2 regions of the Thioalkalicoccus limnaeus genome follow, and region 2 is predicted to be linked to the other one. Evidence: predicted binding sites of a transcription regulator. Region 2 holds the regulator's gene; the other holds the start of a gene.
What was found. The regulator sigma-54, encoded in region 2, starts transcription at its own class of promoters, with help from an activator protein. The targets are predictions, from matches to a motif close to TGGCANGNTNCNTGCTT.
Positions count from the first base shown of each region.

Region 1: the regulator sigma-54 is predicted to act here: its motif matches at 3,528-3,544, upstream of flgG (flagellar basal-body rod protein FlgG).

Region 1 covers NZ_JBDKXB010000005.1:22,854-28,558, reverse strand. The annotation lists gene flgJ (flagellar assembly peptidoglycan hydrolase FlgJ) at 1-669, opposite strand, end outside; gene ABC977_RS05685 (flagellar basal body P-ring protein FlgI) at 682-1,794, opposite strand; gene ABC977_RS05680 (flagellar basal body L-ring protein FlgH) at 1,939-2,664, opposite strand; gene flgG (flagellar basal-body rod protein FlgG) at 2,686-3,471, opposite strand; gene ABC977_RS05670 (flagellar basal body rod protein FlgF) at 3,725-4,459, opposite strand; gene flgE (flagellar hook protein FlgE) at 4,479-5,705, opposite strand, start outside.
Region 2 covers NZ_JBDKXB010000012.1:6,069-11,773, forward strand. The annotation lists gene ABC977_RS10315 (PTS sugar transporter subunit IIA) at 26-490, opposite strand; gene hpf (ribosome hibernation-promoting factor, HPF/YfiA family) at 712-1,050, opposite strand; gene ABC977_RS10325 (RNA polymerase factor sigma-54) at 1,079-2,554, opposite strand; gene lptB (LPS export ABC transporter ATP-binding protein) at 2,675-3,400, opposite strand; gene lptA (lipopolysaccharide transport periplasmic protein LptA) at 3,397-3,912, opposite strand; gene lptC (LPS export ABC transporter periplasmic protein LptC) at 3,909-4,520, opposite strand; gene ABC977_RS10345 (KdsC family phosphatase) at 4,531-5,034, opposite strand; gene ABC977_RS10350 (KpsF/GutQ family sugar-phosphate isomerase) at 5,093-5,705, opposite strand, start outside.

The sequences.
Region 1 (5,705 bases), on a different contig from region 2:
CGGCATGACGGCGTCGACGAAGGCCTCGGCGTTGGTGAAGCGGACCCTGGTCGGGCCGGTTGCCGACCCCTCGGGACCGTCCGCGGAGCGCGTCGCGGCCACTGCGGCTTGGGTAATCGGCGAGCCAGCGCCCAGCAGAGGCCAGGACGGACGCGTTGACGAAACAGCAGCCGGCGGCGGTGCGACAGTCGGAACAGCCGGGACCGGCGGCTCGGGCGCCCGGACCGCGGCGGGCTGCGCTGGGGTCGCGACCCTGGGCTCGGCTCTGACGGCCACCGGGGTCGCGGTTGCGGGTTGCGGCTCGTCTCCCACTGCCGTCGGGCCCGAATCACTGGCCGCAGGTCGTGCCGTCGGCGAGTCTGTGCCTTGAACCGCCGGCGCCAACTGGCGCACCAGCAGATCGGCCACCCCGAGTCCGCGACCGGCCGTCACGGTCAACGCGATCTGTTTATCGAACATGTCCTCGTACAGGCCGTTACCGGTGCCACCGAACAGTCCTCCGTCCGGGTTGGCCTCGCGGCTGGCCCGCAGAAGCTGTTGCACCAAGTAGGCTTCGAACTGCTTCGCGGCGACGGTCAGGGCCTCCGGTGCGGCTTCGCGCGCCTTGCCCCGTAGCGTCGCCAGACCCTGGAAATCGGTATAGACCCGGCTGGCCTGAAGCTCATCCATCCGTCACCCCCATCAGATCACCACCAGCGTCGCGCGCAGCGCGCCGGCCTCGCGCAACGCCTCCAGAATCGCCACCAGGTCGCCGGGCGCCGCGCCGACCTGGTTGACCGCATGCACGATCTCCTCGAGTGAGACACCGGGTTCCATCAAGAACATACGGCTCTCCTGGCTGATCTCGACCTCGGAATCGGTCCCGGTGACCGTGACCCCGCCGGAGAAGGGCGCCGGCTGGCTGACCAACGGGGTCTCGGTGATGGTCACGACCAGATTGCCGTGGCTGACCGCGGCCGGCCGGACCACGACATGCTGCCCAATGACGACGGTCCCGGTGCGGGAGTTGATGACCACCCGCGCCGCGGCGTCTCCCGGCTCGACGGGGATGTTCTCGACCGCGGCGACGAAGGCGACCCGCTGACCCGGATCATCCGGCGCCGTGACGCGAATCGCGCCGCCGTCGAGCGGCGAGGCCGAGTGGCGGCCGAGCCGTGCATTGATCGCCTCGGCCACTCTCAGGGCCGTCGTGAAGTCCGAATCATGCAGATGCAGCACCAGGTCGCCGCCCTCGTTGAAAGGGTTGGCGACGACCCGCTCGACGGTCGCACCGTTCGGGATCCGGCCGGCGCTCGGGACATTGACCGTGACCCGCGAGCCATCCGCGCCTCGCGCACCGAATCCGCCAACGACCATGTTGCCCTGGGCCAGCGCGTAGATCTGTCCATCGGCCCCTTTTAGCGGGGTCATCAGCAAGGCGCCGCCGCGCAAGCTCTCGGCGTTGCCGATCGAGGACACCGTGACATCGATCGTCTGACCCAGTCGCGCGAACGGTGGCAGCGTCGCCGTCACGAGGACGGCCGCGACGTTTTTCGGTCGAATCTGCACGTTCGGGGGCAGGGCGACACCGAGCTGCTGGAGCATGTTGGTGACGCTTTGGGCCGTGAAACGGCTGGTATTGGTATTATCGCCGGTGCCATCCAAACCCACCACCAGCCCATAACCGACGAGCTGGTTCGAACGCACGCCGGCGATCGATGCGATGTCCTTGATCCGGGTCCCGACGCTCGCGCGCGCGTCGAGCAAACCTGGAGTGGGATACGGCGTCGCGCCAAAGTCATCGTTTTCGAGCATGCCGTCGCCGTGCGCCGCGAACGCCGCCAACAGGCTCAAGGGGACAAGCCAGCGGCCGGTCATCATCGTGCAAGACCTTCGTTTCATAGCGTGACACTCACAACGAGGCGGGCCGGGCCGAGCAGCCGCGGCCGGACCCCTCGATCAAAGCGGGAAGATGGGGTTCAAGAAGAAGCGCGTGAGCCAACCCGGCCGGTTCGTATCCGCGAGCGTTCCGGTCCCGCCGTAACTGATCCGTGCATCGGCGACCAACAACGACGACACCGTGTTGTCGGGCCGGATGTCCTGCGGCCGAACGATGCCCGTGATGCGAATGAACTCCTCGCCCTGGTTCAGCGTGAGCCATTTCTCGCCGCCGACCAGCAGATTGCCGTTCGGCAGCACCTCGGAAACGACCACCGAGATGTTGCCCTGCAAGCTATTGCTTTGCTCGCTCTTGCCGACGCCGTCGAAGGCGCGGTCCACCGTCACGTCCAGGTCCAAGCTGCGTGGATCCACGTTCATGCCAGCCGCACGGATCGCGGCCTCCAAGGACCCAGTCGAATCCTTCGCCAAACCGGTCATGGCATTCTTCTTGGCGGCCGTCTTCTCCATCAGTGTGATGGTCAGGATGTCACCAATATTGCGGGCCACGGCATTCTCGAAAAGCATCATGCCGTACCCGGCACGGTAAAGGCTCCCGGTGAATTGGGTCGGCGATGGCATGACGACCGGCGGGACCGCCTCCGGCGGCGGCGGTACCGGACGCGCCGCGACATAGGCGGGGTTATCGCCGGGTACCGGTGGCGGCTTCGTCACCGACGCACAGCCGCCGATCAACAGAAGCCCCGCGGCACCGAGGCCGCCGCCGATCCAGGATAGAGGCGTCATACCGGTTCTCCGAATCACTCGTTAGAGGTTTTGAGCAACGAACCGCAGCATGTCGTCGGCCGTCCCGATGGCCTTTGAGTTCATTTCGTAGGCGCGCTGGGTCTCGATCATGTTCACGAGCTCCTCGACGACGTTGACGTTCGAGCTCTCGACCGACCCCTGCACCAGGACCCCAAGCCCATCGAGCCCCGGGATACCCGGTTGCGGCGTACCGCTAGCGGCGGTTTCCCGAAACAGGTTATTGCCTATCGCCTCGAGGCCCGCCGGGTTGATGAAGTCGACCAGTTCGATCTGGCCAACCTGCGTCGGGGCCTCGTCGCCCGCGACCTGCGCGGAGACGGTTCCATCCGATCCGATCGTCACGGTCAAGGTCGCCTCGGGGAGGGTCACCGCCGGCTCGATTAGCATCCCGCTGGCCGTCACGAGCTGCCCCTCCGAATTGCGTTGCAGCGATCCATCCCGGGTGTAGACGACCGTGCCATCCGGCGACAAGACCTGGATGAATCCGCGACCGTTGATCGCGACGTCCAGATCGTTGCCGGTGTGGACGATGTTGCCCTGCGTGAACAGCTTCGCGGTCGCGACGGTTCGCACCCCGGTTCCGAGCGTGAGTCCGGACGGCAGCTCCGTGTCCTCCGTTTCCAACCCGCCCGGCTGGCGCACGGTTTGATACAGGAGGTCTTGAAACATGGCCTGTCCACGCTTGAAGCCGGTCGTGTTGACGTTCGCGAGGTTGTTCGAGATCACCGCGAGGTTCGTCTGCTGGGCCTCGAGCCCGGTCTTGCTGATCCAAAGGGCGGGAAACATGTCACCTCCGTCGCATTGCGGCCGGTCCGTCAAGGAATCGGCACCTACTGAGTTGGCAGCATTATTCGGGCCAACCTGGCTTAACCTGAAGTTCGCAGCCGAACGCCGGATACCTGGCCCCCGGTCGAGAGATGCCAAGCTGCGGGGTGGCCCCGGCCATGGGAATTAGCCTTCGAGATCGGGTTGCGCTGCGCTGACCCGACCTACGAGTGCGGCGGTTATTCTTGAACCGATGCTCGGACCCGTCCGGTCGTCAGGCCGGCCGGACCAGCATGCTCGCGGCCTCGTCCGTTCTCTCGGCCTCCTTCATGACCTTGACCTGCAGCTCGAACAGACGGGCCAGCTTCATCATCTGCACCAGCGACTCGACGCCATTGACATTGCTCGATTCGAGCGCCCCCGATACCAATGTCACCGTGTGATCGGCATCGGCCTCCTCGCCATCGGCCAACCGGAACAAGCCATCATCGCCCTTGTGCATCTGTTCGTCCGGGGGCCGGGTCAGTTTGATCCGGTCAAGCACCGCCATGTTGTCCTGTCCCAACAGCTTGATCGAGATGGTCCCGTCCTGGCCGATCTCGACCTTGTCGGCCGGCGGCAGCGCCACCGGGCCGGCATTGCCGAGCACCGGGTGCCCCGCTCCGTTGGTCAGGATGCCGCCGGCCGAGACCTGCATATCCCCGGCCCGTGTATAGGCCTCGTTGCCATCGGGGGCCTGGACCGCGATCCAACCCTGACCTTGAATCGCCACGTCCAGATCGCGGCCCGTCGGAATCGGGGCCGCCGGCGAGAGATCGGCCCCGGGCGACTCGGCCCCGGCATAGGCCCGCGACGGAAACCCCGGCCCATAGACGGATTGACTCTGCAGTTGATGCAGATCGGCGCGAAAACCGGCGGTGTTGGCGTTGGCCAGGTTGTTGCTGACAACCCCCTGCGCATTGGCCACCTCACGCGCTCCGGCCATACCGATATAGAGCATCCTATCCATCGCTGACCCCTCCTTCCGCCTACCTCATGTTCAAGATCGTCTGGGTAATGGTATCCGCGGTCTGGATCGTCTTGGCATTGGCCTGATAATTACGCTGCGCCTGAATCAGGTTCACCAGCTCCTCGGTGAGATCGACATTCGACTCTTCCAGCGCGCCGGACTCCAAGCGCCCCAATCCGCCCACACCCGGGGCGCCCACCAGGGCCACTCCCGACTCCGGGGTTTCGACCCAAGCGCTGTCCCCAACCGGCTGAAGTCCTTGCGGGTTGGCAAAGTTGTAAAGGGCCACCTGCCCCACCACCTGCGATCGGCCGTTCGTGAAGTAGCTGACGATGTGGCCGGTGTCGTCGATCGCGATCCGGCTGAATTCGCCGGTCGCATAGCCATCCTGTTGCAGACCCTGGATGGTGAAGGGACTGGCGAACTGGGTCGAATCCCCGAGTGAAAAGGTCATATCCTTCCCCGCCGCGCCATTGGGCTCGCCGGCCCCGTTCAGGGGCTGCCAGCCGGCGAGCTCGAACTCGGCCGATTCGGGGTCGAGGACGCCCTGCTCATCGAAGGTGAGGGTGCCGGCCGGTGAACCACCCACTGTGACGCCGCCGATCAGCGCATGCACCTCCCACTGATTGCCCTCTCCGCGCACGAAGTAGAGCGAGAGGGTATGAGGATTGCCTAAGCTATCGTAGACCGTCAGCGACGTGGCGCTGTTATAGGTATCTGGGCTCGGTGGTCCGGCGTTCGCGTCTTCGCCCCACGGATCGAAAGGCCCGGCCCAGGGTTCGGCGGGCGGCTCGACGCCGGCGTCGAGGTTCAATGACAGATTGCCTCGCGACGTCGCCGACGGGGCCATCTTGGCGGTGTCGATCCGCAGGTCCCCCAACTGGCCCGACACCCCGCCCGCGCCATTCGATTGGTACCCCATCAGTCTCATGCCACCCTGGTTGACGATGAAACCATCCTTATCGGTTCCGAAGGCACCAGCACGGGTGTAGGCCATCGCGCCACCATTGTTCACGCCGAAGAACCCTTGACCAACGATGGCCAAATCGAGGCTTTTGTTGGTCAACTTCAAGGACCCCTGGTTGAAGCTCTGGCTGACCCCAGCGACCTGCACACCCATGCCCACGGCCTTCCCGGGCGAGGCATTCGCCGCGTACATGTCCGCGAACAGCGCCTGCGACGACTTAAAGCCGACGGTGGACGCATTGGCCACATTATTGCTGACCACGGACAAATCGGTCGTCGC
Region 2 (5,705 bases):
GGCGCCGGCCGAGTCCCGTGAGCTACTATGTCGTACGCTGTTCCCAGTCCTTGAAGAGGCCGAGTACCTCGGCCGCTGTCTCGGCGTTGCGCAGGCTCACCCGCAAAGCTGGATTGCTGAGCATCGTGGCCAACTGGGATAGAAGCTGCAGATGCATCTCATTGGCCGCCTCGGGTACCAGTAGCGCGAAGGCCAGGTCGACTGGCGTTTCGTCGATGGCGTCGTATCCGATCCCCGTCGCCAGTTGGGCGAAGGCCCCGATCGGTTCCCGGATCTCCGGTACGCGTGCGTGCGGCAGCGCGATACCGTGACCGAGACCGGTGCTTCCGAGCCGTTCTCGTTCGATCAAGCGTTCGAAGACGATCTCCGGCGTGAGGATCAGGTTCGCGCTGGCCAACAGTTCGCTCAAGGTCTCGAGCAAGCGCTTCTTGCTGGTGACCTCTACACGGCAGCCGATCCGGCGCTCGGCGATGAGTTCAGACGGAGACATCGATCACATGAATCCCAATGCACTGGACAAGGATAATGGGCGGAGATTTTCGCACATCCAGCGCGGTGATTGTGGGGTATTGCATCACAACGGCGTCAGCCGCTGTGAGCATCGCGTCGGTCGCGACGATCGCACCGAGTCGCATGAGACCAATCACTCGGGACGAAGTGGCGCCCGGTCCGGGGCGTTTGGTCTGCCTATCGCTCGGACCGGGGTGCTTCCTACTCGTCGGTCGGTGGGGCTTCGTCTAATCCTTTGAGGCTGTTGCCGCCGCGGTGATTGTTCTTCTTCTCCTTGTGGCGAATGACCTGGCGATCGAGCTTGTCGATCAACCCGTCGATCGCGGCATACATGTCTTCATGGACCGACTCCGCGAACAGGTTGGCCCCATTGACGTAGATCGTGGCCTCCGCGCGTTGGCGGAGCTTCTCGACGCTGAGGATGACGTGCATGTTGATGACGTGGTCGAAATGCCGCCCGAGACGCTCGAACTTGTTCTCGACATAGCCCCGGAGTGCCTCGGTGATGTCGACATGGTGCCCCGTCAGGTTGATCTGCATGATGTACTCCTAGTGTTCTGAACGCCTCTCAAGTGAGACGTTTACGTTCGTTCGAAGGTGGTATGCCCAAGGCCTCGCGGTACTTTGCCACGGTGCGTCTGGCCACATTGATGCCCTGATCCCCAAGCACGGTCGCGATCCGGCTGTCGCTGAGGGGCTTGCTGGCCGGCTCACCGGCGACCAGCTTGCGGATCAGGGCGCGGATCGCGGTCGACGAACATTCGCCTCCCGAAGCCGTGCCCACATGGCTGGAAAAGAAGAACTTCAATTCGAAGGTGCCTCGTGGAGTATGCATGTACTTCTGGGTCGTCACGCGCGAAATCGTCGACTCGTGCAGATCGAGGGTCTCAGCGATGTCGCGCAGGACCATGGGCTTCATCGCCTCCTCTCCGTGTTCCAGAAAATCCCTTTGCAACTCCACGATCTTGGCGGCAACGCGCAGCACCGTCTCATTGCGGCTCGCCAGGCTCTTGATGAACCAGCGTGCCTCTTGGAGGTGGCTCTTCAAGCACAGGTTGTCGGCACTTTGATCGGCACGGCGGATCAGCTTCGCATAGTCCGCATTAACCCTGAGCCGCGGCGTGATGTCCGGGTTCAGCTCGACCAACCAGGCGCCGTCGCGTTTGCGCACCAAGACGTCGGGTATAACGTACTCTGTTTGGATTTCCGCGATCAAGGCCCCGGGGCGGGGTTGCAGAGCACGAATCATCGTGATGGCCTGTGCCAGTTCGTCGGCGTCGAGGCCAAGTGCGGTGCGGATCCCGGCGAGATCGCGTCGCGACAGCGTGGCGAAGTGGTCGCGGCAGATGGCGAGCGCGACATCGCGCACGGGATCCCCTTGCGGATGTTGTCGCAATTGCAGAAGGAGGCATTCGCGCAGGTCGCGCGCGGCCACGCCTGGAGGGTCGAATGACTGGACGCGATGGATCACGGCCTCGATCTCATCCAACCCGAGGTCGGGGTCACCGAGGGTCGCCTTCAGCTCCGCGGTATCGGTCGTCAAGTACCCGTCGTCATTGATCGCATCGATGACGGCGGTCGCGATCGCCTGCTCGAGCGGGTCGAGGCGGGACAGGTTCAGTTGCCACATCAGGTGGTCGTGCAGGCTTTGCGGGCGACTGCGCTGTGCGAGCCAATCCGGCCCCTCTTCGTCGCGGGTCGCGCCGGGCAGGTAGCTGGTGTCGTAAAGGTCGCTCCACTCGGTGTCGACCGGTAAGTCCTCAGGGATGTCGGTGCGTTGCCCATCGACCTCGCGGTCGAGATCCCGCGGCGGGGTTTCGAGAAGGGCATCACGCTCTTCCGCCGGGCGTTCGCCTGCTTGTTCCTCGGCGCCATGGGAACCCTCGGTCTCGTCGCCCTCCTCGATCATCAGGTTCGATTCCAGGACCTCCTGGATCTCGCGCTGCAGATCCAACGTCGACAACTGCAGCAACTTGATCGCATGCTGCAGCTGCGGGGTCATGGCCAGATGCTGGCCGAGACGAAGTTGGATCGACTGCTTCATTGCTCGGATTGCCGTAACATGGTTCGCAATTCAATGCGATCTGGATCATTCTAGCCGATGCAACCCTGATCGTAGCATGACTCGAGGTGCCGGCCCCGGCTCGTGTCGAGTGCCCCGGGGTCATAGCGTGAAGTGCTCGCCGAGGTAGACGGCCCGGACCTCGGCGTTTTCGAGCAAGGCCTGGGGTGTCCCTTCGGCGATGACCCGGCCGTCGTTGATGATGTAAGCGCGGTCGCAGATGTCGAGCGTCTCACGCACGTTATGGTCCGTGATCAGGATGCCGATGCCGCGCTCGCGCAGATGGGTCACGATCTGCTTGATGTCGCCGACTGCGATCGGGTCGACCCCCGCGAAGGGTTCGTCGAGTAACATGACCCGTGGCTCGACGGCCAGCGCACGCGCGATCTCGAGGCGGCGGCGTTCGCCGCCGGACAGGCTCAGGGCCAGCGATCCAGCGACATGGGCGATGCCGAGTTCCTCGAGCAAGGCTGTCCCGAGGGTGCGCCGTCCGGCGCGGTCGAGCTCGCGGCGTGTCTCGAGGATCGCCAACAGGTTCTCCTCGACGCTCAGTTTGCGAAAGACCGAGGGTTCCTGCGCGAGGTAACTCAAGCCGCAGCGGGCGCGGGCGTGCATCGGCAGCCGCGTCAGATCCCGCCCGTCGAGCGTGATCCGGCCCGTATTGGCCGCAATCAGGCCGACGATCAGGTAGAAACAGGTGGTCTTGCCCGCGCCATTCGGCCCCAGGAGGCCCACGACTTCGCTGTCGTTGACATCGAGATCGACGCCTCGGAGTACCGGGCGATGGCGATAGTGCTTGGTGAGATTCGTTGCCCGCAGTGTCGTCATGGTGTGGGGGTGATCTCGATGCGAACGCGCTCCGTCCCGTTCGCGCTGGTCCCGGCCTTGATCTGGGAGGTTGCTCGATTGAACAGGATCCGATCACTGCTGAAGCGATCCTGACCCTGGTAGAGGACGGCTCGGTCGATCAAACTGATCTCGTCCCGGGTGACGTCATAGGTCATTTGTCGCGCCTCGGCCCGCTGCTCCGGGGCGTCGCCTTCGGCGCGTTGGACGAGGATCGCCGGGTCCCCCCAAGCGGTGATCCGTTCCGGCCGGCGATCGGGTCGATGCTGAACTTCGACTCGGTCGGCCTCGATGCGCAGCCGACCCTGTTCGACCAGGACCTGGCCTTGGTAGAGGCTGAGGGCGAGCTGGTCGTCGAACTGCACGCTGTCGGCCTCGATCTGGATCGGGTCGTCGGCGCCAGCGGGGCTTGGCACAGCGGATCCGACCCACGACGCCAGCAGCAGCGAGAGCGCGCAAGCGAGGTGTCGGCGGTCGTGACCGGGCTGAATCATGGTCGCCCCTCATCGGCCATGTGAAAGATGGCCTGTGTGCGCTTCGGAAATTCGATCCGGAGTGTCTCGCCGAACCAGAGGCGGACGCCGGTCGACGTCAGTTGATCACGGTCGCTGTAGAGTCGAACCGGGTCATCGGTCTCGGCGTAGTCGTTTTGGGGTTCGACGCGTAACGAATCGGTCTCGATCCGTATCGCGCGGGTCGTAGCGCTGGCCGCGCGATGCAGCACGACGTTGCCGTGGAGCTGGATCTCGTTGCCCTCGGCCGCGACCCGGCCGGCCGCGGCTTGGGCGTGCCACGGAGGGGCCTGATCGACTAGCCAGGTCAGTTCGGGGGCGTCGAGCTCCGTGCTGTCGTCCCCGGGAAAATGCCGCAAGATGCGCGCCTGCAGATGACGCTGGGTCCGTCCGAGATCGTCCATCTGCGTGGCCCGGAAGCCCTCGACGACGTAATCCGGACGGCGCTCGGCCGACGCCGACGGCGGCGCCTCGACCCGCTCGGGCCGGCCCCACCACCAGGCGGCGGTACCGAGCCCCGCCAGGATCAATGCGAGTGTGAGCTGTTGGCGGTTGACGAACATCGCTGGTGCCGGGCGGCTCCCCGTCATGGCATGGCCATCAGTGCGGGAGAGTGCCCTGGGCTTCCATGATGAGCTCGCAGACCTCGCGCGCCGCTCCCCGGCCCCCCGCGGATGGTGTCTGCCAATGGGCCTGCGCAACGACCCGCCTATCCGCGTCGGCCGGCGCAACGGCCAGCCCGACCCGTTGCATCACCGGCAGATCGACGAGGTCATCGCCGACGTAGGCGATGCAACGGTCGTCGAGTTGCAGTTCCTTTCGCAGCTGTTCGTAGGTTGGCAGCTTGTCACGGCATCCTTGATAGAGGCGATCGATACCGAGTTCCGCCATGCGGCGCTCGACGGCTTTGGAGCGGCGACCGGTGATGACGCCGACCGCGACGCCCGTCTGTTGCAGCATCACGAGTCCATGGCCGTCGCGACAGAAAAAGGCCTTGAGTTCCGACCCGTCGTCACTGAAATAGAGGCGGCCATCGGTCAAAACCCCATCCACATCGAACAGGGCTAAGCGGATCGGTCGGGCGCGCTCGAGGATATCTCGCATGGCGGTTGGATTCGGCGGAAGAAAACAGTGGGGGCGGGGTAAACCGGGTCGTGGCAGACTAAACCACCCCGGCGCGGAGCATATCATGCATGTTCAGGGCGCCGATCAGGAGTTGATCCCGGTCGACGATCAGGAGTCCGTTGATCCTCCTGTCTTCCATCAGACGCAGTGCCTCGGCGGCCAGCATGTCGCGATGGGCGGTCACGCAGCCCGGTGTCATGACCGCCTCGATCGGGGTGATGTGAATATCGATCGGACGGTCGAGTGTTCTGCGCAGATCCCCATCCGTATAGATGCCGACGACCCGGCCAGCCGTATCTGTGATGGCGCTCAGGCCTAGGCCCTTTCGCGTCATCTCGATCAGCGTATCCTTGAGCAGTGTCCCGAGCGTCACGCGCGGGATGGCTGGACCCTCACGCATGATGTCGGCCACCCGCAGCAGCAGCCGGCGCCCCAATGCGCCGGCCGGATGCGAGCGGGCGAAATCTTCGGCCGTGAAGCCGCGGGTCTCGAGCAGGGCCACGGCCAACGCGTCACCCATCGCCAGCGCGCAGGTCGTGCTTGCGGTCGGCGCGAGGCCGAGCGGGCAGGCTTCGCGCGTCACGGCGACGTCGAGGTTGACGTCGGCGGCGCGCGCCAACGTCGAATGCGGGTGGCCGGTCAGGCTGATC